DNA from 3 places in the Streptomyces sp. NPDC048416 genome. Region 3 is predicted to be linked to each of the others. Evidence: riboswitches for the same ligand, from Rfam matches in the RefSeq annotation. Region 3 holds a riboswitch; each other region holds the start of a gene.

Region 1 (10,173 bases), on a different contig from region 3:
TCCGCGTACGGCAGGGTCGACCCGGAGCTCTTCTTCGACGCGCGGCCCGTCACCGAACGGGTCGGCCAGCTGGCCTTCGACGACCTCCTGGACGACGAGGCGCCCGGCGGCTGCGCCGAGGACCACGACCATCACGCCGGATGCCATGGCCGGGGCGCGCATCTGCACGCCGGATACGAATCCGTGGCCTTCACCTCGCCGACGCCCCTGGACCCGCGCCGTCTGATGGCCTTTCTCGACACCCGGCCCGACGGCCTGTACCGCATGAAGGGCTTCATCGACTTCGGCGCCGCCGACCCCCGCAACCGGTACGGCCTGCACGCGGTCGGACGGTTCCTGCGCTTCCACCCCGAGCCCTGGCCCGGCGGCCAGGAGCGCCGCACCGAACTCGTCCTCATCGGCGCGGGCATCGACGCGCCCGCCCTGGAGGCGCAGCTCGCCGGGTGTGTGGCCCTCGCCCTGGACGAGGCCCCCGCCGAGCACGCGATGTGGGGTGTCCTGCGCTACGTACCCGAGCCGGAGCAGGAGCAGGAACAGGAGGGCGAGGGCGAGGGCGCCCGAGGGCTCCGGGAACCGCAGGGGGCCGGGGAGTTCGATGAACTCCCCGGCCCCCTGCGCTAGTTGGCGACCGACGTCCCGCTACGAGAACGGGCCCGCCAGGACCGCCACGGGGGAGGGCAGCGGTGTGCCGGAGCCGTCACGGCGCGGGTCGGGCTCGGGGAGCTGGGCCGGGGCGCCGTTGGCCTGGGCCGCGCGCACCGGAGCCGGACCGGCCCAGGCCAGCACCAGCTTGTCCTCACCCTTCAGGAACCGCTGACAGCGCACCCCGCCGGTGGCCCGGCCCTTGCGCGGATACTGGTCGAACGGTGTCAGCTTCGCGGACACCGCGGCGTCACCCAGCAGGGTGGCGCCCGAGCCGGCCACCGAGAACACCGCCGCGTCGCCCGCCGGGTCGACCGCCGTGAACGAGATGACCTTCGCGCCGTCGGTCAGCTTGATGCCGGCCATGCCGCCCGCAGGCCGCCCCTGCGGGCGGACCTGGCTCGCCTGGTAGCGCAGGAGCTGGGCGTCGTCCGTGATGAAGACCAGGTCCTCCTCGCCGGTGCGCAGCTCGGCCGCGCCCACGATCCGGTCACCGTCCTTGAGGGTGATGACCTCCAACTCGTCCTTGTTGGCCGGATAGTCGGGCACGACGCGCTTCACGATGCCCTGCTGGGTGCCGATCGCGAGGCCCGGCGACGATTCGTCGAGCGTGGTGAGACAGACCACCGACTCGTCCGGCTCCAGGGCGGACAGGAACTCCGAGATCGGGGCGCCGCCCGACAGATTCGGCGCGGACGCGGTGTCCGGCAGCTGCGGCAGGTCGATCACCGCGAGCCGCAGCAGCCGCCCGCCGGACGTCACCACACCCACATCGCCCCGCTGGGTCGCAGGCACCGCCGAGACGATCACATCGTGCTTGACGCGCTTGTCGTCCTCGCCCGGCACGAACGGCTCACCATGGGCGGTACGCGCCAGCAGGCCGGTGGAGGAGAGCAGCACCCGGCACGGGTCGTCCGCGACTTCGAGGGCGACGGACGCGACGGGCGAGCCCGCCGATTCGAGCAGGACGGTGCGCCGGTCGGTGCTGAACTTCTTGGCCACCGCGGCCAGTTCGGCCGAGACCAGCTTGCGCAGCTCGTTGTCCGAGTCCAGGATCCCGGTCAGCTCGTCGATCTCGCCGGTCAGCCGGTCGCGCTCGCTCTCCAGCTCGATCCGGTCGAACTTGGTGAGCCGGCGCAGCGGGGTGTCCAGAATGTACTGGGTCTGGATCTCGCTCAGCGAGAAGTGCTCGATGAGCCGCTGCTTCGCCTGCGCCGAGTTGTCACTCGACCGGATGATCCTGATGACCTCGTCGATGTCGACCAGGGCGACGAGCAGACCCTCGACCAGGTGCAGCCGGTCCCGGCGCTTGGTGCGGCGGAACTCGCTGCGCCGGCGCACCACCGTGAAGCGGTGGTCGAGGTAGACCTCAAGCAGCTCCTTGAGCCCCAGGGTGAGCGGCTGGCCGTCCACCAGGGCCACGTTGTTGATGCCGAAGGACTCCTCCATCGGCGTCAGCTTGTACAGCTGCTCAAGGACGGCCTCGGGCACGAAGCCGTTCTTGACCTCGATGACCAGACGCAGGCCGTGCGAACGGTCGGTGAGGTCCTTCACATCGGCGATGCCCTGGAGCTTCTTCGAACCGACCAGGTCCTTGATCTTGGAGATGACCTTCTCCGGGCCGACCGTGAAGGGCAGCTCGGTGACGACCAGGCCCTTGCGGCGCGCCGTCACGTTCTCCACCGAGGCGGTGGCCCGGATCTTGAAGGTGCCGCGGCCCGACTCGTATGCGTCCTTGATGCCCGTCAGACCCACGATCCGGCCGCCGGTCGGCAGGTCGGGGCCCGGCACGAAGCGCATCAGCGCCTCCAGGTCCGCCTCGGGGTGCCGGATCAGATGACGGGCAGCGGCGATGACCTCGCCCAGGTTGTGCGGCGGCATATTGGTTGCCATGCCGACCGCGATCCCGGACGAGCCGTTGACCAGCAGGTTCGGATAGGCGGCCGGCAGCGCGACCGGCTCCTGCTCCTGGCCGTCGTAGTTGGAGGCGAAGTCGACGGTGTCCTCGTCGATCGACTCCGTCATCAGCGACGTGGCGTCCGCCATCTTGCACTCGGTGTACCGCATCGCGGCCGGCGGGTCGTCATTGCCGAGCGAGCCGAAGTTGCCGTGGCCGTTGACCAGCGGCAGGCGCATGGAGAACGGCTGCGCCATGCGCACCAGCGCGTCGTAGATGGAGGCGTCGCCGTGCGGATGCAGCTTGCCCATCACCTCGCCGACGACGCGGGCGCACTTCACATAGCCGCGGTCGGGGCGCAGGCCCATCTCGTTCATCTGGTAGACGATGCGGCGCTGGACGGGCTTCATTCCGTCCCGCGCGTCCGGCAGGGCCCGCGAGTAGATCACGGAGTACGCGTACTCGAGGAAGGAGCCCTGCATCTCGTCGACGACGTCGATGTCGAGGATCCGCTCCTCGAAGTCGTCGGGCGGCGGCGGGGTCTTCGTGCTGCGGCGGGCCATCGCGGCTGCTGCTCCTTCACGTACCGGATCGGGTCTGGATCCGACCATTGTGGACCGTCCCACTGACAACGCCGACCGCGACCCGGGAACTTCGCCAGGTGCCCGCGCGCTTGCATACAGTGGCAGGACTTCTCAACTCACGACTTCCTCCGCCAGTACTTCACACTGCGGTACTGCACATCGGATACGAAGGGACGTACATGCCCATGGGTCACACGGCCACAGCGCAAGCCGGCTCCGGCGGCCTGACAGCGACTGAGCACCGGCTGGCCAACGGCCTGCGCGTGGTGCTCTCCGAGGACCACCTGACCCCGGTCGCCGCGGTGTGCCTCTGGTACGACGTGGGCTCACGCCACGAGGTCAAGGGCCGCACCGGTCTCGCCCACCTCTTCGAGCACCTGATGTTCCAGGGCTCCCAGCAGGTGCACGGCAACGGCCACTTCGAGCTGGTGCAGGGCGCCGGCGGCTCGCTGAACGGCACCACCAGCTTCGAGCGCACCAACTACTTCGAGACCATGCCCGCCCACCAGGTGGAGCTCGCGCTCTGGCTGGAGGCCGACCGGATGGGCTCGCTGCTCGCCGCCCTCGACGAGGAGTCGATGGACAACCAGCGCGACGTCGTCAAGAACGAGCGCCGCCAGCGCTACGACAACGTGCCCTACGGCACCGCCTTCGAGAAGCTGACCGCCCTTGCCTACCCCGAGGGCCACCCCTACCACCACACCCCGATCGGCTCGATGGCCGACCTGGACGCGGCCACCCTGGAGGACGCGCGGCAGTTCTTCCGCACGTACTACGCGCCCAACAACGCGGTGCTCTCGGTGGTCGGCGACATCGATCCCGAGCAGACGCTGGCCTGGGTGGAGAAGTACTTCGGCTCCATCCCCTCCCACGACGGCAAGCAGCCGCCGCGCGACGGCGCGCTGCCCGGCACCATCGGCGGGCAGCTGCGCGAGGTCGTCGAGGAGGACGTCCCGGCGCGCGCCCTGATGGCCGCCTACCGGCTGCCCCACGACGGCACCCGCGAGGCCGACGCCGCCGACCTGGCGCTGACCGTACTCGGCGGCGGCGAGTCGTCCCGGCTGCACAACCGCCTGGTCCGCCGCGACCGCAGCGCGGTCGCCGCGGGCTTCGGCCTGCTGCGGCTCGCCGGCGCCCCCTCGCTGGGCTGGCTCGACGTCAAGACGTCCGGCGGCGTCGAGGTCCCCGACATCGAGGCAGCGGTCGACGAGGAGCTGGCCCGGTTCGCCGCCGAGGGCCCCACGGCGGAGGAGATGGAGCGCGCCCAGGCCCAGTTGGAGCGCGAATGGCTGGACCGGCTCGGCACGGTGGCGGGCCGCGCCGACGAACTGTGCCGCTACGCCGTGCTGTTCGGCGACCCGCAGCTCGCCCTGACCGCGGTCGACCGCGTCCTGGAGATCACCGCCGACGAGGTGAAGGCGGTCGCCGCGGCGACCCTGCGCCCCGACAACCGGGCGGTCCTGGTGTACGAGCCCACCGCGGCACCCGAGGCAGGCAACGAAGAGGAAGAGGCGGCCCAGTGACGGACGCTGTCGTGACCATGGAATTCCACCCGCAGCCCACCGCGGGCGCCGCCAAGCCGTGGGCCTTCCCGGCCCCCGAGCGCGGCACGCTCGACAACGGCCTGACCGTGCTGCGCTGCGACCGGCCGGGCCAGCAGGTCGTCGCCGTCGAGATCTTCCTCGCGGCCCCCCTGGACGCCGAGCCGGAGGGCCTGGACGGCGTCGCCACGATCATGGCGCGCGCCCTGACCGAGGGCACCGACAAGCACTCGGCCGAGGAGTTCGCCGCCGAGCTTGAGCGGTGCGGCGCCACCATCGACGCGCACGCCGACCACCCCGGCGTCCGGGTCTCCCTCGAAGTGCCGGTCTCCCGGCTGCCCAAGGCGCTCTCGCTGCTCGCCGACGCGCTGCGGGCCCCGGCGTTCGCCGACTCCGAGATCGAGCGCCTGGTGCGCAACCGGCTCGACGAGATCCCGCACGAGCAGGCCAACCCGGCCCGCCGCGCCGCCAAGCAGCTCTCCAAGGAGCTCTTCCCGGCCACCACGCGCATCTCCCGCCCCCGCCAGGGCACCGAGGAGACCGTCGCCGCGATCGACGCGGCCGCGGTGCGCGCCTTCTACGAGGCGTACGTGCGTCCCGCGACGACCGTCGCCGTCATCGTCGGCGACCTGTCGGGCACCGACCTCGACGCGATCCTCGCGGACACCCTGGGCGCCTGGACCGGCAACACCGCGAAGGCGCGCCCCGTCCCGCCGATCACCGCCGACGACACCGGCCGGGTCGTCATCGTGGACCGGCCCGGTGCCGTGCAGACCCAGCTGCTCATCGGCCGCATCGGTGCCGACCGGCACGACCGGGTCTGGGCGGCCCAAGTGCTCGGCACGTACTGCCTGGGCGGCACCCTGACCTCGCGCCTTGACCGTGTCCTGCGCGAGGAGAAGGGCTACACCTACGGGGTCCGCGCGTTCGGCCAGGTGCTGCGCTCGGGTCCCGACGGCGGCGCCGCGATGCTCGCCATCAGCGGCTCGGTCGACACCCCGAACACCGGGCCCGCGCTCGACGACCTGTGGACGGTGCTGCGCAAGCTCGCCGCGGAGGGTCTCAACGACACCGAGCGGGAGAGCGCCGTACAGAACCTGGTCGGCGTGGCGCCGCTCAAGTACGAGACGGCCGCGGCCGTCGCGGCGACGCTTGCCGACCAGGTCGAGCAGTTCCTGCCGGACGACTACCAGGCCCAGTTGTACGCGCAGCTCGCCGAGACCGGCACCGTGGAGGCGACGGCGGCCGTCGTCAACGCCTTCCCGGCGGACCGGCTCGTCACGGTGCTCGTGGGCGACGCCGCCCGGATCGAGGAGCCCGTCAAGGCACTCGGAATCGGTGAAGTGACCGTCGTCACGGGCTGATTGAGGCACCCGGGCGACCGGGACGAACGGGACCCCGGTGGCCATACGCCACCGGGGTCCCCCCATATGTCCGGTTTATTGGAGAGGTTGCCCGTCTGGCATGTGGCGTGCGCAACAAAAACCGGCGTCTGTTTGGTGATTGAAAGATCAGCCGTCTAGCGTCAGTCGCGCTGTCCGTCACCACCCGTCGCATCCGCGGCACCGGACAGTGATCGCCGAGTCCCCAATGGCGCGAGCCAGGGGAGCCGGGGACCCACTCAGTCCCTGGGGTGAATCGGACGCCTCCGCCCGCGGGGGAGTCCGTAGGAGACCTTCCTGCTCCGAACCCGTCAGCTAACCCGGTAGGCGAGATGGAAGGAAAGGACACCGCCTCTCCATGGCGTTCACCCGTGCCACCGGGAAACACCGCGCGCCCAGCCGGATGACGCGCCGCAGCGCGAACATCGCGGGCATCGCCACCCTCGCCACCGCCGGAGTCGTAGGCACCCTCGCCTCCCCGGCCGTCGCGGCCCCGAGCGCCGTCGCCGACACGGGCCTCAGCCAGGCCATCGTCATCGGCGACACCCTGGCCGACCAGCTGGGCGCCCAGGCCGACGCGCAGAAGGAGGCGGCCGTCAAGGCCCGGGCGAAGGCCGAGGCCGAGGCCGCTGCCCAGCGCAAGGCCGAGCAGCGGGCCCAGGAGGCCCGCGAGGCCAAGGAGCGCGCGGCGCGTGAGGCCGAGCGCAAGCGGCTCAACACCTTCGTCGCGCCCATAGCCAACAGCTATGTGTCCACCGGCTACAAGACCGGCGGATCGCTGTGGTCCTCCGGCAGCCACACCGGCATCGACTTCCACGCCGGCATCGGCACCCCGGTGCACGCGGTGGGTCTTGGCACCGTCGTCGAAGCGGGCCCCGGTGGCGCGTACGGCAACAACATCGTGATCAAGATGCACGACGGCACGTACACCCAGTACGGCCACCTCTCGGTCATCCAGGTCTCCGTGGGCCAGTCCGTGGAGCCGGGCACCCAGATCGCCCTGTCGGGCAACACCGGCAACACCACCGGCCCGCACCTGCACTTCGAGGCCCGCACCGGCCCGGAGTACGGTTCGGACATCGACCCGGTCGCCTACCTGCGCTCGCACGGCGTGAACGTCTGAGACGTCCCGACGCCCGCGGCGCCACCGCGCGCACCCCGAAGGCCCCCGGCACCCGCCGGGGGCCTTCGCCGTCCACCGGGGAGAGCGACTTGCCCCATCCAGGACGCGCGCGACGCCGTCGGCGAAGGGCGTGAGGGAGCCGCGCGGCACCCCCCGATCCGCGCCGCGACGGGACCGCGCGACGTCCCCCGATCCGCGCCGCGATGGGATCGTGCGACGTCCCCCGATCCGCGCCGCGACGGACCGCGCGGCATTTCGCGATTCGCGCCGCGACGGGGCAGCGCGACGTCCTGCGACCGGCGCCCAGGGAACGACGAGGGCCGCTGTCCCGTGTCGTGCGGGATCAGCGGCCCTCGTGCGGGTGGTTCTGCCGGATCAGACGGTCTCGGGAAGCTCTTCCAGGCCGTCGGCGACCAGCTTCGCCAGCCGGTCGAGCGCGGCGTCCGCGCCCTCGGCGTCGGAGGCCAGCACGATCTCCTCGCCGCCCTGCGCACCCAGACCGAGCACCGCGAGCATGGACGCGGCGTTGACCGGGTTGCCGTCGGCCTTGGCGATCGTCATGGGGACTCCGGCGGCCGTGGCGGCACGGACGAAGATGGACGCGGGGCGGGCGTGCAGGCCCTCGGCCCAGCCGACGTTGACGCGGCGCTCAGCCATGGTGTTGCCCTTCGAAATCTCTGACGGTTGTCTAGACCAGTCTCTCATGGGGTGCGCGGTGCTCCTGCCGACCCTCGGCCCCGGTGCGCCGCCGGTCGCTCCTTGCCACCTTGCCCCGCCCCGTACGGGCCCGCGACCCGTACGCTTCCGGTATGACGACGGCGTCCGACCCCGCGTACCCGGCCCACTGGGAGGCCGACGTGGTGCTCCGCGACGGCGGCACCGCGGGCATCAGACCCATCAACCCCGAGGACGCCGACCGGCTCGTCTCCTTCTACGAGCTGGTCTCGGACGAATCGAAGTACTACCGCTTCTTCGCCCCCTATCCGAGGCTGTCCGCCAAGGACGTCCACCGCTTCACCCACCACGACTACGTCGACCGGGTCGGCCTCGCGGCCACCGTCGGCGGCGAGTTCATCGCGACCGTCCGCTACGACCGGATCAACGCACAGGGCCGGCCGTCCTCCGCGCCCGCCGACGAGGCCGAGGTCGCCTTCCTCGTCCAGGACGCCCACCAGGGCCGGGGCGTCGCCTCCACCCTCCTCGAACACATCGCGGCGGTCGCCCGCGAGCGCGGCATCCGGCGGTTCGCCGCCGAAGTGCTCCCGGCGAACAACAAGATGATCAAGGTGTTCACGGACGCCGGCTACCAGCAGAAGCGGTCCTTCGAGGACGGCTCGGTCCATCTCACGCTCGACCTTGAGCCCACCGCCGAATCGCTCGCCGTGCAGCGGGCCAGGGAACACCGCGCCGAAGCGAGGTCCGTGCAGCGCCTGCTCGCGCCCGGCTCGGTCGCGGTCATCGGCGCCGGCCGCGCCCCCGGCGGGGTCGGCCGCACGGTCCTGCGCAACCTCCTGGACGCCGGTTTCACGGGAAGCGCCTACGCGGTGAACCGGGCGCTCGGACCGGAACAGCGCGAACTCGACGGCGTGCCCGCCTTCCCCTCCGTCGGTGCGATCGGCGAACCGGTCGACCTGGCGATCATCGCGGTGCCCGCCGAACGGGTGCCGCAGGCCGTGGCCGACTGCGGCGAACACGGCGTCCAGGGCCTCGTCGTCCTCGCGGCCGACTACGCGGAGAGCGGCCCGTCCGGCAGGGAGCGCCAGCGCGCCCTGGTGCGCCAGGCCCGCTCGTACGGGATGCGCCTGATCGGCCCCAACGCGTTCGGGATCATCAACACCGCGCCCGACGTGCGGCTCAACGCCTCACTCGCGCCCGAGTCGCCGGCCGGGGGCCGGATCGGCCTTTTCACCCAGTCCGGCGCCATCGGCATCGCGCTCCTGTCCGGTCTCTACCGGCGCGGCGCGGGCCTGTCGACGTTCATCTCGTCCGGCAACCGCGCGGACCTCTCCGGCAACGACTTCCTCCAGTACTGGTACGAGGATCCCGAGACCGACGTCGTCCTGCTCTACCTCGAATCCATCGGCAACCCGCGCAAGTTCACCCGCCTGGCCCGGCGTACGGCGGCCGCGAAACCCGTCGTCGTGGTCAAGGGCGCCCGGCACAGCGGTACGACCCCGCCGGGGCACGCCGTCCCGGTGAGCCGGGTGCCGGACGCCACGGTCTCGGCGCTGCTGCGCCAGGCGGGCGTCATCCTGGTGGGCACGGTCACCGAGCTCGTCGACGCGGGTCTGCTGCTCGCCGGCCAGCCGCTGCCCGCCGGGCCGCGCGTCGCGATCCTCGGCAACTCCGAGTCGCTGGGCCTGCTCACGTACGACGCATGCCTGAGCGAGGGGCTGCGTCCGCGCAGGCCCCTGGACCTGACGACCGCGGCGACCCCGGCCGACTTCCGCGCCGCGCTCGCGGCGGCCCTCGCCGACGACGCCTGCGACGCGGTCGTGGTCACCGCCATCCCCTGGGTCGGCGAGAACGGAGCCATGGAGTTCGGCGACGGCCGGGTGCTCGCGGACGCCCTGCGCGAGGCAGCCACGGCGGCCCCCGCGAAGCCGGTGGCGGTGGTCCACGTCGAGATCGGCGGCCTGGCCGAGGCCCTGTCAGCCGCATCCCGAACAGCCCCCCGCCCCCCATCGGCCCACACCTATCCAGCCCCCCCGGCGCCCCCACCGGCGGTCAGCCGGAAAGGAGCCCGGGGCGCACCCCCGGCACCCCCGGCACCCCCACCGGCGGTCAGCCGGAAAGGGGCCCGGGGCGCACCCCCGGCACCCCCACCGGCGGCCAGCCGGAAAGGGGCCCGGGGTGCACTCCTAGCACCCCCACCGGCGGCCGGCCGGAAAGGGACCCGGGGCAGAGTCCCAGCACCCCCACCCCCACCCCGCCCCGTGAGGCAATCCCCGCCTACCCCGCCGCGGAGCGAGCCGTACGGGCCCTCGCCGAAGCCGTCCGCTAC
Region 2 (10,173 bases), on a different contig from region 3:
TTCGAGCGCGACCACCTCGGAAACGGTCGCAGGGTAGTGCCCGAAGTTGAGCCCGTTGCCGGCCCCGATCTCGATGACGCGCCCGGAGAGGCCGTGGAGGAGTTCCGCGCGGTGCCCGGCGATCCCGGCCCTCAGATCCACCGCCTCGCTGTAGCGCGCGTAGAAGCGGGCGAACACGGGGTGGTGCACGGCATCCGGTGCGAACTCGGTGCGCTGTGCCATGGCGGACCTCCTGAGCCTGCGGCAGCCGGCCGGGGCCGTCCGGCGGACTCGGCCGCCGTCGAGGCGCGGCGCGGTGGACTCGCCGTCCGGCGACCCGGCGGATCGTCTTCCCCCGGGGGTTCCCCCAGCATTGTCCCCCCACCGGGCCCGCTCACCCCCCCACCGGGCCCGCTCACCCGCCCGTCGGCTCAACGAAGCAGAACTCGTTGCCCTCCGGGTCCCGCATCACCTGGAAGTCGCCCCGCGCGTCGGTGACCGTCGCGCCCACCGGGCTTGCCCCGCGCCGCACGGCCGCCGCCCGGGCCCGGCGTACGTCCTCGACCGTGAGGTCCAGGTGCAGCCGGTTCTTGGCCGCCTTCGCCTCCGGTACGCGCTGGAAGGCCAGACGCGGCGCCCCGGGAGGCTCGACGTACGCCCATGAGGGGTCCCGCACCACCGGGCGCCCGCCGAGCAGCGCCGCCCAGAACCGGGCGAGCCGCCCCGGGTCGGCGCAGTCCACGACGAGCTGCCCGATGCGGGCCCGTAACACAGCCATCAGATACTCCAAACGCCGCCGAGCGCCGGGGCGAGCCAGCCGGGAGCCCGGGTACGGAAGTCGGTGGGCGCCAGCCGTCCGGCGCCCTCGGGCACGGTGCCGAGCAAGGGGGCACCGGCCGACTCCGGCAGGTCCACGAGATTGCACCGCGAGGCCAGATCCGGCTCGGCGGGCCAGCTGCCCACGACGACGCCGGCGAAGTCGAGGTCCCGGGCCCGCAGGGCCTCGCCGGTCAGGGCCGTCGAGTTGAGTGTGCCCAGTCCGGCGGGCGTCACCACCACGACGGGGGCGTCCAGGAGGCGGGCCGCGTCCGCGAGGGTGCCACCCCGGTCGTCGAAGCGGACCAGGAGCCCGCCCGCGCCCTCGACGAGGACCAGGTCGTGCTCGGTGGCGAGCTTCGCGGCGGCCTCCGCCACGTCCTCGGGTCCGACGGGCCGCATGCCGGCCCGGCGGGCCGCGGTGTTCGGCGCCAACGGCTCGGGGAACCGGGCCAGTTCGGCCCCGGTCACCGCGTCTCCCGCGAGCCGGCGCACCTCGGACACGTCACCGGGCTCGCCCGGCGCGACCCCCGTCTGGGCCGGTTTCAGGACGGCCACCGACCGGCCGGCGGCGAGCGCCACCGCGGCGACGGCCGCCGTGGTGATCGTCTTGCCGATCTCGGTGCCGGTACCGCTCACGACCAGAATCGCCATCTCAGCCCTCCCGCGCAGCCGCGCACACCGCACGGCAGATGCGCGCCAGATCGTCGTCGCCCGTCACATAGGGCGGCATCGTGTAGATCAAGTCCCGGAACGGCCGCAGCCACACGCCCTCGCGCACCGCGGCCGCGGTCGCCGCCGCCATGTTCACGTCGTGATCCAGCTGGACCACGCCGATGGCGCCGAGCACCCGTACGTCCCGTACGCCCTCGATCGAACGGGCCGCGCCGAGCCCGTCACGGAGCCCCGCCTCGATCCGCTTCACCTCGCCCCGCCAGTCCTGGCCGAGCAACAGGTCGATCGAGGCGAGCGCCACCGACGCGGCCAGCGGATTGCCCATGAACGTCGGGCCGTGGGCGAGCACCGGGACGTCGCCCGATGAGATGCCGTCGGCGACGCGACTCGTGCAGAGCGTCGCCGCCATCGACATGTAGCCGCCGGTCAGCGCCTTGCCGAGGCACATCACATCGGGCGAGATCGCGGCGTGCTGGGCCGCGAACAGCTCGCCGGTGCGGCCGAAGCCGCTGGCGATCTCGTCGAGGACGAGCAGGACACCGTATGCGTCGCAGGCCTCGCGCAGCACCCGCAGGTACGCGGGTGCGTGGAAGCGCATGCCGCCCGCGCCCTGCACCACCGGCTCCACGATCACCGCGGCCAGCTCGTCGGCGTGCCGCGCGATCGCCTCGCGCAGCTCCTGCGCGTACGTCTCGTCGAACTCCGCGGGCGGGGCGCCCACGAACACCTGGCGGGGCAGCGTGCCCTGCCACAGCTCGTGCATCCCGCCCTCGGGGTCGCACACCGACATCGGCTGCCAGGTGTCGCCGTGGTAGCCTCCGCGCCAGGTGAGCAGCCGCTGCTTGCGGGGCTGCCCGACCGAGCGCCAGTACTGCAGGCACATCTTCACGGCGACCTCGACGGCGACCGAACCGGAGTCGCTGAGGAAGACGTGCTGGAGCGGTCCTGGCGTGATCTCCACCAGGCGCGCGGCCAGCCTGATGGCGGGCTCATGGGTGAGCCCGCCGAACATGACATGGCTCATCCGGTCCAGCTGGCCGCGCACCGCCTCGTTGAGCACGGGGTGGTTGTAGCCGTGCACGGCCGACCACCAGGACGCCATGCCGTCGATCAACTCGCGCTGCCCGTACGCCGGTTCGGCGAGCCGGAGCCGTACGCCCGACGCCGACTCGACCAGGAGCTGTTCCTGCCGGTTCGGCATCGGGCCGTACGGGTGCCAGACGTGCCGGCGGTCCAGGCCGAGCAGGTCCGCGGGGGAGTGCTCAGGCATTGGGCGCGAGATCCGTCCCCGCACCCCGGCGCCGCACGGCCACCAGATCGGTGCGCGCCTGGTCCGCGGGCGCCTGCTCGGGGGTGGCCTCGGGGGCGCCGTGGCCACCACAGGGACCGCAGCCGCCGCCCTCGTGGGAGCCGCAGCCGCTCTCCTCGTCCGCACCGCACGCACCCGCACCTGTACCGCAGCCCGCGGCGGCAAGCGCGTCGGCGCGGTGCCGGGGAAGGGTCGTGGTGCCCGCGCCCTCCACCTCGAACCCGGCGTCCGCGATCATGTCGAGGTCGGCCTGACCGGCCTGACCCTCACTGGTGAGGTAGTCGCCGAGGAAGATCGAGTTGACCAGGTGCAGCGCGAGCGGCTGCATGGTGCGCAGGTGCACCTCGCGGCCGCCGGCGAGCCGCACCTCGACGTCCGGGCACACGAACCGGGTCATCGCGAGGATGCGCAGGCAGCGCTGCGGGGTGAGGTTCCACTCCTTGCCGAGCGGGGTGCCCTCGAACGGGATGAGGAAGTTCACCGGCACCGAGTCCGGGTCCAGCTCACGCAGCGAAAAGACCACGTCCACCAGGTCCTCGTCGGACTCGCCCATGCCGGCGATCAGCCCCGAGCAGGCCGAAAGACCCGCGTCGTGCGCCTTGGTCACCGTGTCCACACGGTCTTGGTAGGTGTGCGTGGACGTGATGTCGCCGTACGTCGCCTCGGAGGTGTTCAGGTTGTGGTTGTACGCGTCCGCGCCGGCCGCCCGCAGCCGCTCGGCCTGGCCGTCGGAGAGCAGCCCGAGGCAGGCGCAGACCTCGACGCCCTCGTTCTGCTCCTTGATCGTCTCGATCGTCTCGGACACCCGGGCGATGTCGCGGTCCGTCGGGCCGCGGCCGCTGGCCACCAGACAGACCCGCTTCGCGCCGCCCGCGACACCCGCGGCGGCGGCCTTGGAGGCCTCGTCCGGCTTGAGCCAGGTGTACTTCAGGATGTCGGCCTTGGAGCCGAGCCGCTGGGAGCAGTACGAACAGTCCTCGGGGCACAGGCCCGACTTCAGGTTGACCAGATAGTTCAGCTTCACCCGGCGTCCGAACCACTGGCGGCGCACCCGGCCGGCCGCGGCCACCACATCGAGCAGTTCGTCGTCGGAGGTCGCCAGTACGGCGAGCGCCTCTTCGCGGGTCGGCAGTTCGCGCCGCAGCCCCTTGTCCACCAGCGTGTTCAGCAGGTCCATGGCGCCGATCTTCGCGTACCGCACCGTCCGCGGCCAAGGTAGGTATCCCACAACACAGGTGGTTTGAGGTGTGTGTATCGCCACACCGTGTCCCGCCGGGCCACCGGCTAGGGTCTGTCGGCAGCCTACAAAAAGGGACGCCACCATGTTGCGAGCGCCATTCGACTGGATCGACAGGGAAGCCGAGCGCCGCGAGAGCGCCGGACTGGTCCGCACGCTCCGGCCGCGCGACGCCGACCAGGACCTCCTGGACCTGGCGAGCAACGACTACCTGGGGCTCACCCGGCACCCCGCGGTCACGGCTGCCGCGGCCGAGGCGGCCCACCGCTGGGGCGCGGGCGCCACCGGCTCACGGCTGGTCACCGGCACCACCGCCCTGCACGCCGAACTGGAACGCGAGCTGGCCGCGTTCTGCGGTTTCGAGGCCGCCCTCGTCTTCTCCTCCGGGTACGCGGCGAACCTGGCCGCGCTCACCGCGCTCGGCCCGCACGGCTCGCTGATCGTCTCCGACGCGGGCAACCACGCCTCCATCGTCGACGGCTGCCGGCTGGCCCGCGCGCGCACCGAGGTCGTGCCGCACACCGACCCCGAGGCGGTCCGCAAGGCGCTCGACGCCCACGGCGGGTCCGCGCTGGTGGTGTCGGACTCGGTGTTCTCGGTGGACGGTGACGCGGCGCCACTCGCTCAACTGGCCGAAACCTGCCGGGAGTTCACGGCGGCCCTCGTCGTGGACGACGCGCACGGGCTCGGGGTGCTCGGCGAGGGCGGCCGTGGGGCGCTGCACGGCGCAGGTCTCGCCGGCGCGGACGACGTGGTCGCCACCGTCACCCTGTCCAAGTCGCTCGGCAGCCAGGGCGGCGCGGTCCTCGGGCCGGCGCGGGTCATCCGGCATCTGGTGAACGCGGCGCGCACCTTCATCTTCGACACCGGGCTCGCCCCGGCGGCGGCCGGCGGCGCGCTCGCCGCGCTGCGGCTGCTGCGCGCGGAGCCCGGGCTCGCGGGCCGGGCCCGCTCCGTCGCCGCCGAACTGCACGGCCGGCTCACCGCCGCCGGTCATGCCGCGGTGCGCCCCGACGCCGCCGTGGTCTCCGTGCGGGCGCCGTCGCCGGAGGCCGCGCTGGCCTGGGCGGCCAACTGCCGTGCGGCCGGGCTCGTGGTCGGCTGCTTCCGGCCGCCGTCGGTGCCGGACGGCGTTTCGCGGATCCGGCTCACCGCACGCGCGGACCTGACGGAACAGCAGATCGACCAGGCGGTGGGCACGATCCTGCGGACCGCCCCCGCCGCCTGACGTGACGTCAATGCGCCTCTGACACCAGGCAGATGAAGCGCTGCCAGGCTGCGGCGCCGAACAGCAGCGCGGGTCCTCGGGTCCTTTGGGAGTCGCGCACGGCCAGCAGCTCGCCCTTGAGCCGGGCCGTTTCGACGCAGTTGTTCATGCCGACGCTGCGACTGGATCGTCGCCACGCCGCATGGGTGAGGGATGTACTGGAAGGAACGTGCGCGGGGTGTGCGGACATCAAGCCTCCCCACTCGCCATGAAGTGACCCGGGCCTTCCCGGGCCATCAGGGCGATGAGATCCAACGAGTCCTCGGAGGAAAGCGCGAGTGCCTGGACGGTCTGGAACGCGGCACTGTACGCCTCAAGGTCTTCTCTCCGTTCGAGGTAGAGGCTACTCGTCAAGTGGTCGACAACGACCACATCCAGATCCGAAATGGCCGGAAACGAAAACAGCGTGAAAGGGCCGGTGAGCCCGACATAACCGCCGTATCGGAAAGGGATGATCTGGAGCCGGACGTGCGGCAGCGCGGCGATCGCCAGGAGATGCCGCAACTGCTCCCGCATGGCGGCCGAACCGCCCACCCGGCGCCGCAACACCGCCTCGTCGAGCACCGCGCTGAGCGCCAGCGGCGGATCGGCCCGCAGCACCTCCTGACGGGCGATCCGCACCTCCACCAACGAGTCCAGCTCGTCCGGGGCGAGGCCTTGGATCGCGGCCCGGGTCACCGCGCGCGCGTACGCGGGCGTCTGCAACAGACCGGGAACCACCGAGGTCTCCAGGGTGCGGGCCGAACGCGCCTGCGACTCCAGACTGATGAAGTCGCGGTACTGCGGCGGCAGCAGACCCCGGTACGCGCGCGCCCAGTCCGCCCCGCCGCCACCCGCCGAATCGGCCAACGCCTCCAGCACCGCCCGCAGTTGGCGATCATGGACTCCGTACGCATCGAGCAGCCGGGCCACGTCCGCCGGCTTCACCCCGCTGCGCCCGGTCTCGATCCGGCTCACCTTCGACTGGTGCCAGCCCACCAGAGCCGCCGCCTCCCCGCTGGTGAGACCCGTTCGATCGCGCAGCCGGCGCAGTTCCCCGCCGAGCTTGCGTCTGCGCACCGCCAATCCGTGCCCCATGCCGGCCTCCTTCGCTCCCCAGCGTCCGGCGATGGGTAAGTGTGGGCCCAAATACGATCCGCCGCCGTAGAGTTCACCGCTTTGAGCGACAGATATATGCACATCTTGGTGGATGGCACCCGAGACCGGCACGATGAGTGGCACTCTGGCGCGAAGCACAGTCCGAGGCCGACGGCGTCTTTGCGAGCGTTCATCCGCGAGGAGTCCTCAAGCCGGTCCGGGTGGGAAAGGGACAGCGTCGCCATGGCAGACCATCTCGAAGCAACAGTCACTCTGCCGAGCGATCCCGCCTCGGTCGCCACCGCACGGCGCTATGTCGCGGGAATCCTCACCGACTGGGGACTGCCGCCCGACGCGGACACGGTCGACACGGTGCGGCTCATCGTCTCCGAGCTCGCCACCAATGCCGTGCAGCACACCTTCGGCCAGTCGCCCACCTTCACGGTCGACCTCCACCTGGAGCGCGAGGAGGTGCTGAGGATCGGGGTGACCGACAGTCATCCGCGCTGGCCGAAACGATTGCCCGCGGCCGTCCAGCAGGACAACGGACGAGGCATGGTCATCATCCGCTGGCTCGCGGCCGAATCCGGCGGCAAACTGTCGGTCGCGCCCACCGCCGACGGCGGCAAGACGGTCTGGATCGCCCTGCCGTGGACGGCGGCGGTCCAGAGCGGTTAGGGGGTGTCTGGTGGATCATGGCCGGGGGTGCGGCGCCTGGCACGGCACCTCGCGGCGTTGCCGAAACGCCCCGATAGCTCCGCTATCACGACGTTCCGGCGCCTTGCGATGCACCGCACCAGGCGCCGCACCCTGACCGACCCTGATCCACCAGACACCCCCTAACCGCCCGGTCCTCCCTGCCGGCAACGCGCCGTCCGGGAAACGCGCCGTCCCGGAAACCCGTCAGCCCACCCACCCGTCGCTCACCCACCTGTAAGCCTGCCCACCCGTCAGCCGACCCGCCCGTACCAGACGCTGTGGCTCCAGATCCGCTCCAGGCGTACCACCGTGCCGGTCTTGGGGGAGTGCCAGATCCTGCCGCCACCGGCGTAGATCCCCACGTGGTACACGCTGCCACCGGAATGGAAGAACACCAGGTCGCCGGCCCTGCGCGAGGTGGCCGACACATGCCGGGAGCTGTTGTACTGCTGCTGCGCCGAGCGAGGCAGCCTGCGGCCCGCCTGCTCGAACGAGTACAGCGTGAGCCCCGAGCAGTCGAAGCGGTGCGGGCCCGACGCGCCGTACTGGTAGGGCGCTCCCTTCTTCGACGCGGCCACATGGAGCGCCCTGGTGGCCACGGCGGCCGCGGTCGCCTCGGGCGTGCCGCCCGGTACCAGCGTCGTCGCGCCCGTCACGGCGAGAGCGAGGGCACAGACGGCGCCCAGGCGGACGGCCAGGGACGGAACATATGTCTGCGCAGTCATGCGCAACCCTTCGTCAAACCGCCTGCGAAGGATGACCTGTCGGGTTCGGGCTGGCGAAGATGCCCGGCCGCGCGAACGGCTTCACCCCGAGGGAGGGCCGACCCTCGGCCCTCCCGAAGTACTCGGGTCCTCCACTCCTGCCGGTCCACTCCTGTCGACCAGTCGTCCGGAACGGCGGCAGGACTCGGCGTCCGCCCGGACCGCCCCGCCGAGGTGGCGGGGGCTTGTCGTCTCAGGGATCTTCACGCACCGACTGTCGGATCACCGGACCGAAACGGCTTTGTGTGGGGCCGCCCACGGCTGGCCCATTCAGGTGGACACGGGAGCTTCGCCCCCCGTGTGACAGGGGCCGATGAGCCTCGTACCAGCATCGGAAGTATCGATTCCGCACGGTCAGCAGAGGACGTAAGCAACTCATAAGGGTCAGCGAAAGCAGCCGCCGATGAGCCGAACGGGGGTACTCCTTCTGGTCCGTTTCGCCGGTCCTTCGAGCGCGTCGGGTACCGGTGCCTCTCCCCGGGTGTCCGCTGGGCCCCCGGCCATGATCCACCAGACACCCCCTAGGCCGCCGTCCGCGGCGGCAGCGTGAGCCGGCCCGCGCGGCGCTCCCCGTCCAGGACGCGCAGCGCCCGCGTCAGCGTCTCGGCGTGCACCCGTGTCTCTCCGCGCAGGTGCATCAGTGTGAGGGCGTCCTTGAGCGCGACCGCCCGGCCGACCAGGGCCTGCGCCGCCCGCAGCGCGCCGTAGGTGTCGTGGCCGTGGGCCGGATTGACGCGGCCGAGCAGGTCGACCACCTCCAGATACGCGTCGATGAACTCGGCTTCCGCGCGGGTGAGCGCGGGCAGCGGCGGCAGTTCGGGCGGCAGCACCGGGCTCACCTCCCGCGCAGCGAGGTCTTGCGGCTTTCGAGGATGTGGTCGGCGATTCCGTACGCCACGGCGCCCTCGGCGTCGAGGATCAGGTCCCGCTCGATGTCGGAGGTCACCTGCTCGGAGGTCCGCCCGGTGTAGCCGGCCAGAAGCTCCGTCAGCAGTGCGCGGCCGCGCAGCACTTCAGCCGCCTGGATCTCCAGATCGGAGGGCTGGCCGCGCAACGGCTCCTCCATGGACGGCTGCTGAAGGAGCACCCGGGACGCCGGCTGCACCAGGCGTTTGCCCGGGGTGCCGGCCGCGAGCAGCACCGCGGCCACCGAACTCACCTGGCCGAGGCAGAACGTCTGCACGTCGCAGGTGATGAAGCGCATCGCGTCGTGGATGGCGGTCATCGCGGTGAGCGAGCCGCCGGGGGAGTTGATGTAGAGGGAGACGTCCCGGTCCGGATCCGCGTGCTCCAAATGCATGAGCTGGGCCATCACGTCATTGGCCGAGGCGTCGTCGACCGGTGTGCCGAGAAAGATGATCCGTTCCTCGAAGAGCTTGGAGTACGGATCGAGCGTGCGGATGCCGGTGGCGGTGCGCTCCTGGAACTCGGGCAGCACATAGCGGGCGGCAGGGCGGTGGTTCATGGCGGACCTCTCCTCGACCGGACCTCAGTGCTCTGTGGCGCCCTGTAAAAAACGTACAGGACGTACAGAGCGATGGGTCGAGCTTCATCGGAAGACCGGGGAGAAGCAAGAGCTCAGCGCCGGGTTTCGCTGTGGGCGAGCAGGCGGATCACGCCGCCGGAACCGGAGGGCGTGGCGCAATAGGCCCTCTCCCGGCGGTCTGAGGGGATGGCTAACGTGCGTCGGCGCGGGGGTCACCTGGGGAGAGGGCTCACTGACGTGTTCTATTTCGCATTCCGTCTCGTGCTGCTGCCGTTGCTGCGGTGGCTGTTCCGCCCGCGCGTCGAGGGCGCCGGGCGGGTGCCCGATGCGGGGGCGGTGATCCTCGCGGGGAATCACCAGTCGTTCACCGATCAGTTCCTGCTGGGCGTGACGCTCAGGCGCCGCCTCACCTTCCTGGCGAAGCAGGAGTACTTCACCGCGCCGGGCCTGTCGGGCCGGGCGACCGCGGCCTTCTTCCGGGCGCTCGGCCAGATCCCGGTCGACAGGTCCGGCAAGGACGCGGCTCGCGCGGCGATCGACACCGCACTCCAAGTCCTGGACGGCGGCGCGGTGTTGGGGGTCTTCCCGGAAGGGACACGGTCGCACGACGGCCGGCTGTACAAGGGCAAGGTCGGGGTGGCGGCGATGGCGTTGCGGTCCGGCGCCCCGGTCGTCCCGGTCGCGATCATCGGGACGTTCGAGGCGCAGCCGAAGGGGCGCAGGCTGCCCCGGCGCGTACCGGTCGCCATCCGGTTCGGTGAGCCGCTGGACTTCTCGCGCTACGCGGGGATGGAGGACGAGCGTCTGGTGCTGCGCGCCGTGACGGACCAGATCATGTACGCGGTGCAGAAGCTGTCCGAGCAG
Region 3 (10,173 bases):
TGGCTGCTGGTGACGCTGGGCGCGGCGATCGGCGCCCCCCTGCGGTTCCTGACCGACCTGACCGTGCAGAAGAGGCACGACAGCGTCTTTCCCTGGGGCACCTTCACGGTCAACGTCGTGGGCTGCCTGATCCTCGGCGTGCTCACCGGCGCGGTCAGCGCGGGCGCCGCGTCCTCGCACGTGCAGCTGTTCGTCGGCACCGGCCTGTGCGGAGCACTGACCACGTACTCGACGTTCTCCTACGAGACGCTGCGGCTCGCCGAGGACGGCGCGAAGTTCTACGCCGCCGCGAACGTCGTGGTCAGCGTGGTCGCCGGTCTCGGCGCGGTGTTCATGGGCGTGACGCTCGCCGAAGCCCTCTGGGCCTGAGACCCCGCCTGAGACCCCCGGGCGGCGGCGGAACCGCCGGGGGGCCGCGTGGGGGCGAGGTGAGTCGTCACCGGGGCGCCGCTCGGGGGCGAGGCGGGCTGCCACCGGGTTGCCGGCTGGCCCCACACGCCGCCCGGCGAGCCGCCGCCCGGCGCACCCGCGCAACCGATCGGCTTTCTTTTACGTCTACGAGCCTGTAGACATTCACGGAGCCCCTGAAGATTCGCCCGACCGCCGCCCGGCCGTCACGCGCAGGCCCCCTCGTGGACCCGCCGCGACGGCAGCCGAGCGCGCGCTGCCCGCCCAACCTCCGGAGAACCCCACCCCATGACCAGTTCCACCGTTACGACGCAGGCCCTGGACGGAGCGTCCATCGACGGCGGCCTGTACGGCGACATCACCGACTTCGCCCGGCACACACACTGGCTGAACGGCCCGGTGTTCGCCTACACCAGTTACGGCGTCGCCCTGTTCGCGGTGTTCATGCTCGTCGGCTGGTGGGCGGCACGGCGCAAGGACGCGTCGGTGATGGCGGCGGCGCTGGCCGCGCCGGTCGCGATGGTGCTCGCCTACGCGGTGAACGACGCGGTCAAGTCGGTGTTCACCGAGCCGCGCCCCTGCCGCGCCCTGCCGCACGACTTCCTGATCGAGAAGTGCCCGCCCCTGGACGACTACGCGTTCCCCAGCAACCACACCACGGTCGCCGCGGCCGCCGCCGTCGCCCTGTTCTTCGTCGACCGCAGGCTCGGCGCCGTCGCCACGCTGGCCGCGCTCGCGATGGGCGCCTCCCGGGTGTACGTCGGAGCGCACTACCCGCACGACGTGCTGGTCGCGTTCGTGGTCGGAGCGGTGGTGGCGTTCGCGGTGACGTGGTCGGCGCGCCGCTACGCGGCGCCGCTCGTCACACGGCTGCGAAGCGGCGCCCTGAAGCCTCTGCTGGCCTGAGGCGCGAGGGCCCGGTGACCGGAAGCCGGGGTGCGGACGGCGAAGTCCGGGACGACATCCCGCGTACGGGCGGGCGCTCACCGGTGTCCACAGCGCGCCGCAGCCCCTAGGCTCGGCGACGTGCTGCGAATCGTCGATGAACTCGCCGGACCTGGCCCCTTGCGCGTCTGCGCCCATGCCCCCGCCGACGGTGACCCGGGCACCGCCCTGCGGGTGCTGCTGATCGCGGACGTGCTGGCGCGCGTCGTCGAACTGCGTGGCCGGGCGGTCCTCGTGGGACGGACCGGCCCGGTGTGGCCCACGGCGGCCGCCGACATCCGCCCGGCCGACGCCGAGGGCGGCCTCGACGAGGTCACCGAAGGACTCGGCGGCCCGCCGGACGTCCATCTCACCAGTGGTACGTACGAGGGTGTGAACACCGCGTGCCTGAGGATCGGCGAGGCCGATCTGCCCCCGCTCGACGACCTCGATCCCCTGGCGCTACGTCTGTTGCTGCTGCGCCGGCCCTACGAGGAGCCGGTCACGGCCACTGCCGAGGAGATCGGCGACGCCGCCCGCACGCTGGGCCGCTGGCGGCGTGCCGTGGCGACCTGGGCCGGGCAGCCGTCGAAACCGATCCCGGCCGAGCTCAAGAGCACGGCCCGCGCCGCTCTGGACAGCCGGCTCGACACCGCCGCCGTGCTGCACCTCCTGGAGGACCTGGAGACGGCGCCCGAGGTGCCGGAGGGCGCCAAGTTCGAGACCTTCGCCCACCTGGACCGCGTCCTGAGTCTGGAACTCGTGCGTGAGGTGGGCACGGTCTGACCCCGCCGCCGTTCGCCGCCCGGCCGGCCCGACGGACCGGCCGGCCCGGGGGCGCGGTGGATGGCGAGCATCGTCGGCGCACCGACCGCTGACACCCCCACCTGGCCCTCAACGGACCGCGCCAGACGCCCAGTTGGCGCGTGTGCGCTCAGCCCTCGAAGCCGCCCTGCTTCAGGAGCTCGTCGATGCGGCCACGGTGCGCCGCTTCCCACGCGTCGAGTGATTCGTCGGCCTCCATGGCGAGCTTGCGCCGGGCGTCGAGGAGCACCTGCTCCCCACGGGCCCGCGGCGTGACGACGACCCCCTCCTCGTCGGCCACCACGAGATCGCCCGCCTCCACCAGCACTCCGCCGCAGCGCACCGGGGCGTTGAGCGGCCGGACGGCCTTCTTGGCCCCCGGGACGGGAATGACGCCCCGGGCGAAGACGGGAAAGCCCAACTCGCGCACCTCGGCGAGGTCACGGATGAGCCCGTCGGCCACGAACCCGGCGACGCCCCGGCGTTGGGCCACGGCGCACACGTTGCCACCGGCGAGCGCGTAGTCCAGATCGCCCGATTCGACGACGATGACCGAACCCGGCTCGGCGCGGTGGATGGCCGCGTGCAGCATGAGATTGTCGCCCGCGGGACAGCGGACCGTGAACGCGGGCCCGGCGAGGCGCGGAATGGGGGACCAGAGAGGGCGAATTCCGATATCCATGACCTGCTCGCGTCCCAGAAGGTCGGCGAGCGTGGTCGGGGAAATGTTCTTGAATTCATTGATGTCGTTCATGTTCATCCTCGGTCGTGTTGCGAGTGGTCCGGCACGGAAGGGTGGTTCTGATGGACCGTTCGTGATGTTACGCAGCGCATTCCGAGATGGTCTCAGGCGATCTGACCGGCCGCCAGAAGCCTTTCCCGTACGAGGGACCGTGACCCCGGGCGCCGTACACAGGGCGAACTCCCGGTGGTGGTCGGCCAGTCCGTCCCAGGTGTGGAGGAGATCTGTGCCGGCCGGGGAGATCGGCGGGGCGAAGTCGACACCCCGCGCAGTCAGCCGCTCGCGCACCTGGGCGCCGGTCCGGGCGTCGCCGACCCAGTCGATCAGCGCGACATCGAGGCCTAGGGGGTGTCTGGTGGATCATGGCCGGGGGTGCGGCGCCTGGCACGGCACCTCGCGGCGTTGCCGAAACGCCCCGATAGCTCCGCTATCACGACGTTCCGGCGCCTTGCGATGCACCGCACCAGGCGCCGCACCCTGACCGACCCTGATCCACCAGACACCCCCTAGTGCCCTGGCTCCGAGGGCCACGGTCACCCCGGTGTGCGGGCCGTGAGCATGATCTCGAAGTGACGGCGGGGCCGCGCCGCTTTGGTGCCCGGGCAGCAGCGCCACCTTTGTCGCCCGGGCAGGGCACCGGGTGCACGGCAATATGCCCTTGTGTCCGAAATGGAACGCTATGGGATTTCCTGTCACGGCCGGGACAATGTCCCAATTGGGGCTATTGGGCGAACCTCACCACTTTTGATACCAGCCCGTACGGTTCCCCGAAGGGCAAGTGAATTGGGTCACTCACCGGACGGTGTGTCAGTGGAGTCCGCAGGGCCATTTCCGTTCGTTTACAAGAGAGTTGAGGAATTCGATCAAGCGACGGAGGCGTGCCGATTTCGGTGGATCAATATCCCGGGCGGCCTTCATTGAATTCCCACCTTGTTTCTCCTCGGTCCATTCGTTTACGTTCACCGTCAATCCGGATGGAACGCCGAATCCTGCCACCGTCCGGAACCTCCCACACACGTATGGCAGGAGCGGGGGACCCAGGTAAGCCGCCGGTCCGGATTCCGGAACGGCTGGGGTGAAGTCGTGTGCAGCACGACCGGACATCTCCCGTCCGAACCCGACAGCTCACCTCGCAGGCGAAGGAGAGGACATCACCATGCCTGCAAAGGGCAAGCACCGCCGCCCCAAGTCCAACTCGCTCACCCGGGGCCTCGCCGCCGCCGGCACCGGCGGTGCCGTACTCGCCATGCCGGTGATCGGTGCGACCACCGCCACCGCCGCTCCCGCGACGGTCCACTCGGCCACCGTGGCGAGCGTCGTCGCTGCCGCCCAGCCGGTCACGACGGCGAAGGCGGCCACGAGCTACGCCGTCGTCCAGGGTGACTCGCTGGCCAAGATCGCCGACACCCTCCACGTGAGCGGCGGCTGGAAGCAGCTGTACCAGGACAACCGGGGCGTCATCGGCGGCAACCCCGCCGTGATCCACCCGGGTCTCCGGCTCACCCTGAGCGGTCCGGCCAAGGCGGCCGCTGCCCCTGCTGCGCGGGATGCCTCGGACGACCGCGCGGACCGCTCCGCACGGTCGACCACCCTGACCGCCGCGACGACGACGTCGTACGCCAACAACCTCGACGGCTGGATCAAGCAGTCGCTGGCCGTCATGGCCCAGCACGGCATCCCCGGCACGTACGACGGCATCTACCGCAACATCATGCGCGAGTCCTCGGGCAACCCGCTGGCCATCAACAACTGGGACTCCAACGCCGTGGCCGGCACCCCCTCCAAGGGTCTCCTCCAGGTCATCCAGCCCACGTTCGCGGCGTTCCACGTGCCGGGCACGTCCACGGACCTCTACGACCCGATCGCGAACATCACCGCGGCGTGCAACTACGCCGCCAAGACGTACGGGTCGATCGACAACGTCTTCGGCGCCTACTGAGGCAGTCTCTGAGACAGCCCCTGCGGCCGGGCGCTCCTCCCGGCCGCAGGCAGGGTGTCCGGGTCGCCCCGGCGCCGCCCGCCCGGCAGTACGGCCCCCACCGGCCGTCTGCCGGGCGCGGTTCGCTCCGGCGTCTCGCGGCCGTCGCGAGGGCCCCGCACCCCGCTTGGGGCGTTCAAACGGGGCCGCCGCAAATTCCGTTCACCCCCCGGGGTGAACAATTTGAAGGTTGTACGTTTCTGCATGCGGGCCTTTTCCTAGGGTGGTAGTGCGTCACCCCGGGACCACGGTGACTGCCCGATGACCGTGCACCTCCGTACCGGCGGGGGTCCTTGCTGGACCGGGAGCTGCTGCCATGGGAACCACCGCTCGGCCATCCGTACCGGCCCCCGCATCGCCGGGGCTTCTCCCGGAGCGATGCCGCAATGCCAGGACCCACCTCATGCGGGGCGCCACGGTCGTCGAGGTCCTGGGCACGGTCGACCTGGCCACCGCGCCCGACGTGCGGCGCCATCTCGACGCGGCGACACAGCCGCCCGGCGCCCGCGTGATCGTGGACCTGCGGGCCGTGGACTTCTTCGACTGTGCCGCCCTCACCCTGCTCTGCCGGGCCCATCGCAGGATCCGCGAGCGCGGCGGCCGGCTCGGTGTGGTGTGCGTACGACCCTGGCATCTCCGGGTCCTCGCGGCGGGCGGACTCGACGGTCTGATCCGGCCGGCCGCCACGGTCGAGGAGGCGGCCCGCACCCTGGTGGCGCCCCCGGCGCCTGGCGCCAACAGGCCCTGACCGAAAGCCCGTTGCTTCGCGGGGGCGGCACGGTCCTTCATGGTGGACGGGGGAGGCCCTGATCGCTGCGGCCGATGCCCGTGCCCTGCTGGCTGCCTGTTGTGCCTTCGCCCCACGACCCCACCGGTGGTAGCACGTAGGGCCCGTTTTGGCGTCCCGCTACCCAAGGGGCTCACGTGGGGAACGTCCGCCGAGTCGCCGACCCCGTCGCCAACACCGCTGTGCGTGAGCAACGGGCCGTGGGGCGTGAGCAGTTGCTCAATGCGGCCGGTGAACAACGCTCACCCGCAACGGAGTTGAGACGCATGGCCCGCTACCTCGACGAGAGTCGGCTGCCGGGCCTGATCGGCTCTCTCTGTCAGGCACCTGCGAGCAGCCCCGCGCGAAGCCGGTCGGCGGGACGCTGACCCACGCGTACGGAAAGCTCACCCACACCGATGAGCGCCGGGTGCAGGCGCAGGGCGACCTCTTCGGCCGGGGGCTCGGGGCGTCGCTCCGGCCAAGGCGGGTGCCGAGCGGCGTATCTTTTCGTGGGTGAGTGCCCTTCAGAAGGCCGACTGGAACACCACCGTCAAGCGCGAGGCCGTGGTGGAGGAGAGCGAAGCGCTCAAGGCGCAAGCGGGTCGAGACCTCGTGCTCGGCGGTGCCGATCTCGCGGCCGCCTTCCGGCGCCACGACGTCATCGACGACCACCACGTCTACCGCAACGGCCGGAACGGCACGACCGGGGACCGGGCGCGGGGGCGCAGGGACGCCCGGACACGTCATCAGGACGGCGCGGAGCCGCGCGGAGTGGACACGCCACCGGGACGGGGGAGCGGCACGTGCAGCCCATGACGCGGGACCTGGCCGCGCGATGGCTTGCGACGGCCCTCGAAGAGGCGCGGGCAGGCCTCGCGGAAGGCGGCATCCCGATCGGCGCCGCGCTTTACGGCGCCGACGGCACACTCCTGGGGCGCGGTCACAATCTGCGCGTACAGCAGGACGATCCTTCCCTGCACGCGGAGACCGCCGCCTTCCGTGCCGCGGGAAGGCAGCGGTCCTATCGGGGCACGACCATGGTGACCACGCTGTCCCCCTGCTGGTATTGCAGCGGCCTTGTACGGCAGTTCGGTATGGCACGTGTCATCGTGGGTGAGGACGAGACATTCCGGGGCGGCCAGGAATGGCTGGCCGGGCACGGAGTGGACATCGTGGTGCTCGACGACCCGGAATGCGTGAGCATGATGACGCAGTTCATCGCGACACACCGCGCATTGTGGAACGAGGACATCGGGCAATGACGGCGCACGGGGGTGTTCAGGATGGCAAACCCGCCCTGCGCGCCGCCGGCCTCAACGCGCTTGCTGCGCAAGGCGGTTCAGGTGGGCGGGCAGATCACCGACGTGTCCGAGTGTGGCGATGGGCCCCGGCAGCGCTGCCGGGCGTGGCAGTGAGGTGATGAGAACGGCGGACATGCCGTAGCGGTGGGGAGCCGCGGCGTCGTTCTCCGCGTTGTCGCCGACGAACAGGATGTTCTCCGGCGGGCAGCCCGCGGCCCGCGTCACCGCGGCATAGAAGCGGGCGTCCGGCTTGCGGATGCCGAGCGAACTGGACAGCACCAGCGCGTCGAAACAGTGGGCGATCCCGGCTGCCCGCAGCGTACGAAGGCGTACCGGCTCGGGGCGGTCGGTGTTGGAGGCCAGCACGCAGGCCAGTCCGCTCGCGCGCAGATCCCGCAGCGCCCGCGCCGCCCGCGGGTCGACCCGCGCGTCGGGGACCGCCGTGAACACCGCCTCGACCGCGAGTCGCAGGTCCGGGACGGCGGCGCCGCAGTCATCGGCGGCGCGGCGCAGGCGTGAGGCGAACGAATGGTGGGCCCCCGGGGAGCCGTCGCCCGAGCGGGATCGGCGCGTGACGTGGTCGAACCGGGCGGCGAAGATGTCCGGGACCACCGCTCCGGGCAGGGCCCGCAGCACCCGGGCCACCAACTGGCCGTCGGGCGCCGGTCCATGACCGGCCAGGGTGCCGACGAAATCGAGCGCGAGCACGCGGACCTGAACCATCCGGACGTCCCCCTTCCGTTTTCCTCCTCACCTTACTGAGCGGGCTCCCGGACACCGGGTTCATCGGCATGCGTGTGCGGACGGATCCGCCGAAGCAGCCAAGGCCGGCAGGGGCCCCGCCCCGGCAATTCGGTCGGCCCGGCAGTACGGCAGTCCGGCGGTCCTGACGTCCGGTGTCCCGCGGCCCCGCCGTCCGACAAGTGCGGCGTCCGGCGGGGCAAAGGGGTCTTCCGGGTGCCCCGTGGTGTGATGCTGCCCGGGTGTGACCCCGCGTGCACGAGAAGAGGGACGGACCATGCGGAAGTGGCTCGCGAGCCGGTGGTCGGTGGTGGCCGCGTCAACGGCCCTCGGCATGGCCGCGGGAGTGCTGCCCGCGGCGGCCGTTCCACCGCGGCAGGGTGAAGCGGTCGGCGAACAGGCCCGTACACAGGCGTACTTGGCGCGCGTCGCCGACTCGCCAGAAGACCTGCGGCGCTTTCTGGCGGACCTGCCCAAGGGCGGCGACCTGCACCACCACCTGGCAGGCGCGGTACGTGCCGAGTCGCTGATCGGCTACGCGGCGCGGGACGGCAAGTGCATCGGCACGGCGACCTACGTCGTCACACCCGGGCCCCGGCCCTGCGCCGCCGGACAACGCCCCGCCGAAGATGCCCTGACGCCGGGCCCGTTCCGGCGGGGCGTGGTCCGGGCGTGGTCGATGCGAGGGTTTCCCCTGCCGCCCGACGGCGACCCCCAGCCCGGACACGACCACTTCTTCGACACGTTCGCACAGTTCGGGGAGGCCGAGACCGGTCACGATGCGGACATGCTCGCCGAGGCGGCCCGTGCCGCGGCCGGAGAACACAGCGGCTATCTGGAGACCCTTGTCACCCCGCAGGCCGGAGCGCTGCACCAGCTCGTCGACCGCATCCACCTCACGGACCCCGACGCGGGTGATCTCGCGGAGTTCCGTGCCACCCTGACCGGGGACCCCGGGTTCCAGGCCCTGGTCCGGCAGGCCGCCATCGACACCGACCGAGCCGTACGCGAGCACCGCACACTCCTGCACTGCGCAACCCGCACCGCCCAGAAGGCGTGCGCGGTCGCGATCCGCTTCGACTACCAGGTGCTGCGCGCCCAGGAACCCCGCCATGTGTTCGCCGAGCAGATCCTGGGCTTCGAGCTCGTACGCCAACGGCTCGGCGGGTTCGTGGGCGTGAACCTGGTCCAGCCGGAAGACGCGCCCGTCGCCCTGCGCGACTACACCCTGCACATGAAGATGGTCCGCTTCCTCAAGTCCCGCGCTCCCCGGGTACGGGTCAGCCTGCACGCGGGCGAACTCACCGAAGGCCTTCGCGGCGTCGGCGCCCACGACCTGCGCTTCCACATCAACGAGGCCGTCGACCTGGCAGGCGCCGACCGCATCGGCCACGGCGTCGACCTCACCCATGAGCGGGACCCCGAAGCGCTGACCGCGCGCATGCGCCGCCGGCACGTCCTCGTCGAGGCGCCGCTGATCAGCAACGCCCAGATCCTCCGTGTCGGCGGCGACCGGCACCCGCTGCGCACCTATCTCGCCGGGGGTGTCCCGGTAGCCCTGGCGACCGACGACCCGGGGGTCAGCCGCAGCGACCTGACCGCCGTCTTCCAGCGGGCCGTCACCGACCAGGGGCTGAGTGTGGCCCAGCTGCGCGCCTCGGCCCGTGCCTCGCTGGACCACGCGTTCGTGGAGGGCCGCACCCTGTGGCAGGAGCAGGACCGGTACGACGTGTTCGCCGCGCCATGCACCCACACCGTTCCCGACGCCCACCGGCCACCCGGCCCGTCCTGCCGCGCCTTCCTGGATGCCAACCCGAAGGCGGCGCTCCAATGGCAACTGGAGGCGGACTGGAGCGACTTCGAGCACCGGTACGGACACCGCTGAGCCAGGTGCCCCCTACGCCATGGTGACCGTGAGCAGCGCGTACCGCAGTACCGTCACATCCACCCTCACCGCACTCTCCACCGGTCGCTGACTCCGGCGGGCGGGGTGGTGTTCACGTACATGCCGCCGGCCTGGCCTGCGCGGGATGGCGTTACGACACCGCCTGCGCCGGGCACAGCCTGCGTGGGCTGCCGCCCTTGAGGGTCGCGTCCACGCAGCCGCCCGGAAGCCCGGCGTGGGGGACGGTGCCGAAGTTGGCCGTGACCGTCAGGGCGCCGTCGCCGAAGACGGTGCGCTGCACGGTGCGGTCGGCCGTCAGCCAGTCGAACGACGTCAGCTCCTTGGTTCCCGCCGCCTGGTGCAGGGGGGCGAAGTACGCCTGAAGTACGGCCAGTTCGCGCAGGTTCTGCTCCTGGCGCGGGTCCTGGTCGCTGAGCACGAAGTTCAACGGGGTGTTGTAGAGCATCGCGAGCAGTGCCCTGTTCGTCTTCAGCTCCGGCAGTTTGCCGAAGGGCAGTTCCCAGCGTTCCAGGTTGACCACCGAGCTGTGCAGAGCGGTTTCGTACAGCGGGGCGCGGTAGGCGGGGTCGTACATGGCCTTGAGGGCGTCGGCCACCGCGG

The links. A riboswitch is a leader RNA that binds a small molecule or an ion and turns the genes downstream of it on or off. The one in region 3 is predicted to bind cyclic di-AMP.
Region 1: linked by a shared signal. The riboswitch ahead of ACGFW5_RS08945 (M23 family metallopeptidase) and the one ahead of ACGFW5_RS28415 (transglycosylase SLT domain-containing protein) in region 3 are both predicted to bind cyclic di-AMP.
Region 2: linked by a shared signal. The riboswitch ahead of ACGFW5_RS19695 (C40 family peptidase) and the one ahead of ACGFW5_RS28415 (transglycosylase SLT domain-containing protein) in region 3 are both predicted to bind cyclic di-AMP.

What each region holds. Positions count from the first base shown of each region.
Region 1 covers NZ_JBICXU010000005.1:144,045-154,217, forward strand. Annotated here, with positions in the region: gene ACGFW5_RS08925 (CobW family GTP-binding protein) at 1-621, shown strand, start outside; gene ACGFW5_RS08930 (DNA topoisomerase (ATP-hydrolyzing) subunit A) at 640-3,102, opposite strand; gene ACGFW5_RS08935 (M16 family metallopeptidase) at 3,309-4,646, shown strand; gene ACGFW5_RS08940 (M16 family metallopeptidase) at 4,664-6,028, shown strand; cyclic di-AMP (ydaO/yuaA leader) riboswitch at 6,232-6,391, shown strand; gene ACGFW5_RS08945 (M23 family metallopeptidase) at 6,405-7,169, shown strand; gene ACGFW5_RS08950 (HPr family phosphocarrier protein) at 7,545-7,826, opposite strand; partial or broken gene ACGFW5_RS08955 (GNAT family N-acetyltransferase) at 7,979-10,173, shown strand, end outside.
Region 2 covers NZ_JBICXU010000014.1:102,883-113,055, forward strand. Annotated here, with positions in the region: gene ACGFW5_RS19650 (class I SAM-dependent methyltransferase) at 1-222, opposite strand, end outside; gene ACGFW5_RS19655 (VOC family protein) at 395-757, opposite strand; gene bioD (dethiobiotin synthase) at 757-1,449, opposite strand; gene ACGFW5_RS19665 (adenosylmethionine--8-amino-7-oxononanoate transaminase) at 1,451-2,740, opposite strand; gene bioB (biotin synthase BioB) at 2,733-3,956, opposite strand; gene ACGFW5_RS19675 (8-amino-7-oxononanoate synthase) at 4,102-5,244, shown strand; gene ACGFW5_RS19680 (DUF397 domain-containing protein) at 5,252-5,473, opposite strand; gene ACGFW5_RS19685 (helix-turn-helix domain-containing protein) at 5,473-6,360, opposite strand; gene ACGFW5_RS19690 (ATP-binding protein) at 6,604-7,038, shown strand; gene ACGFW5_RS19695 (C40 family peptidase) at 7,311-7,784, opposite strand; cyclic di-AMP (ydaO/yuaA leader) riboswitch at 7,789-7,971, opposite strand; gene ACGFW5_RS19700 (hypothetical protein) at 8,345-8,653, opposite strand; gene ACGFW5_RS19705 (ATP-dependent Clp protease proteolytic subunit) at 8,659-9,288, opposite strand; gene ACGFW5_RS19710 (lysophospholipid acyltransferase family protein) at 9,547-10,173, shown strand, end outside.
Region 3 covers NZ_JBICXU010000029.1:71,198-81,370, forward strand. Annotated here, with positions in the region: gene crcB (fluoride efflux transporter CrcB) at 1-369, shown strand, start outside; gene ACGFW5_RS28400 (phosphatase PAP2 family protein) at 697-1,314, shown strand; gene ACGFW5_RS28405 (hypothetical protein) at 1,435-2,118, shown strand; gene ACGFW5_RS28410 (RraA family protein) at 2,267-2,890, opposite strand; cyclic di-AMP (ydaO/yuaA leader) riboswitch at 3,849-4,032, shown strand; gene ACGFW5_RS28415 (transglycosylase SLT domain-containing protein) at 4,035-4,817, shown strand; gene ACGFW5_RS28420 (anti-sigma factor antagonist) at 5,173-5,604, shown strand; gene ACGFW5_RS28425 (hypothetical protein) at 6,139-6,441, shown strand; gene ACGFW5_RS28430 (nucleoside deaminase) at 6,438-6,887, shown strand; gene ACGFW5_RS28435 (HAD family hydrolase) at 6,939-7,649, opposite strand; gene ACGFW5_RS28440 (adenosine deaminase) at 7,945-9,552, shown strand; gene ACGFW5_RS28445 (glycoside hydrolase) at 9,704-10,173, opposite strand, start outside.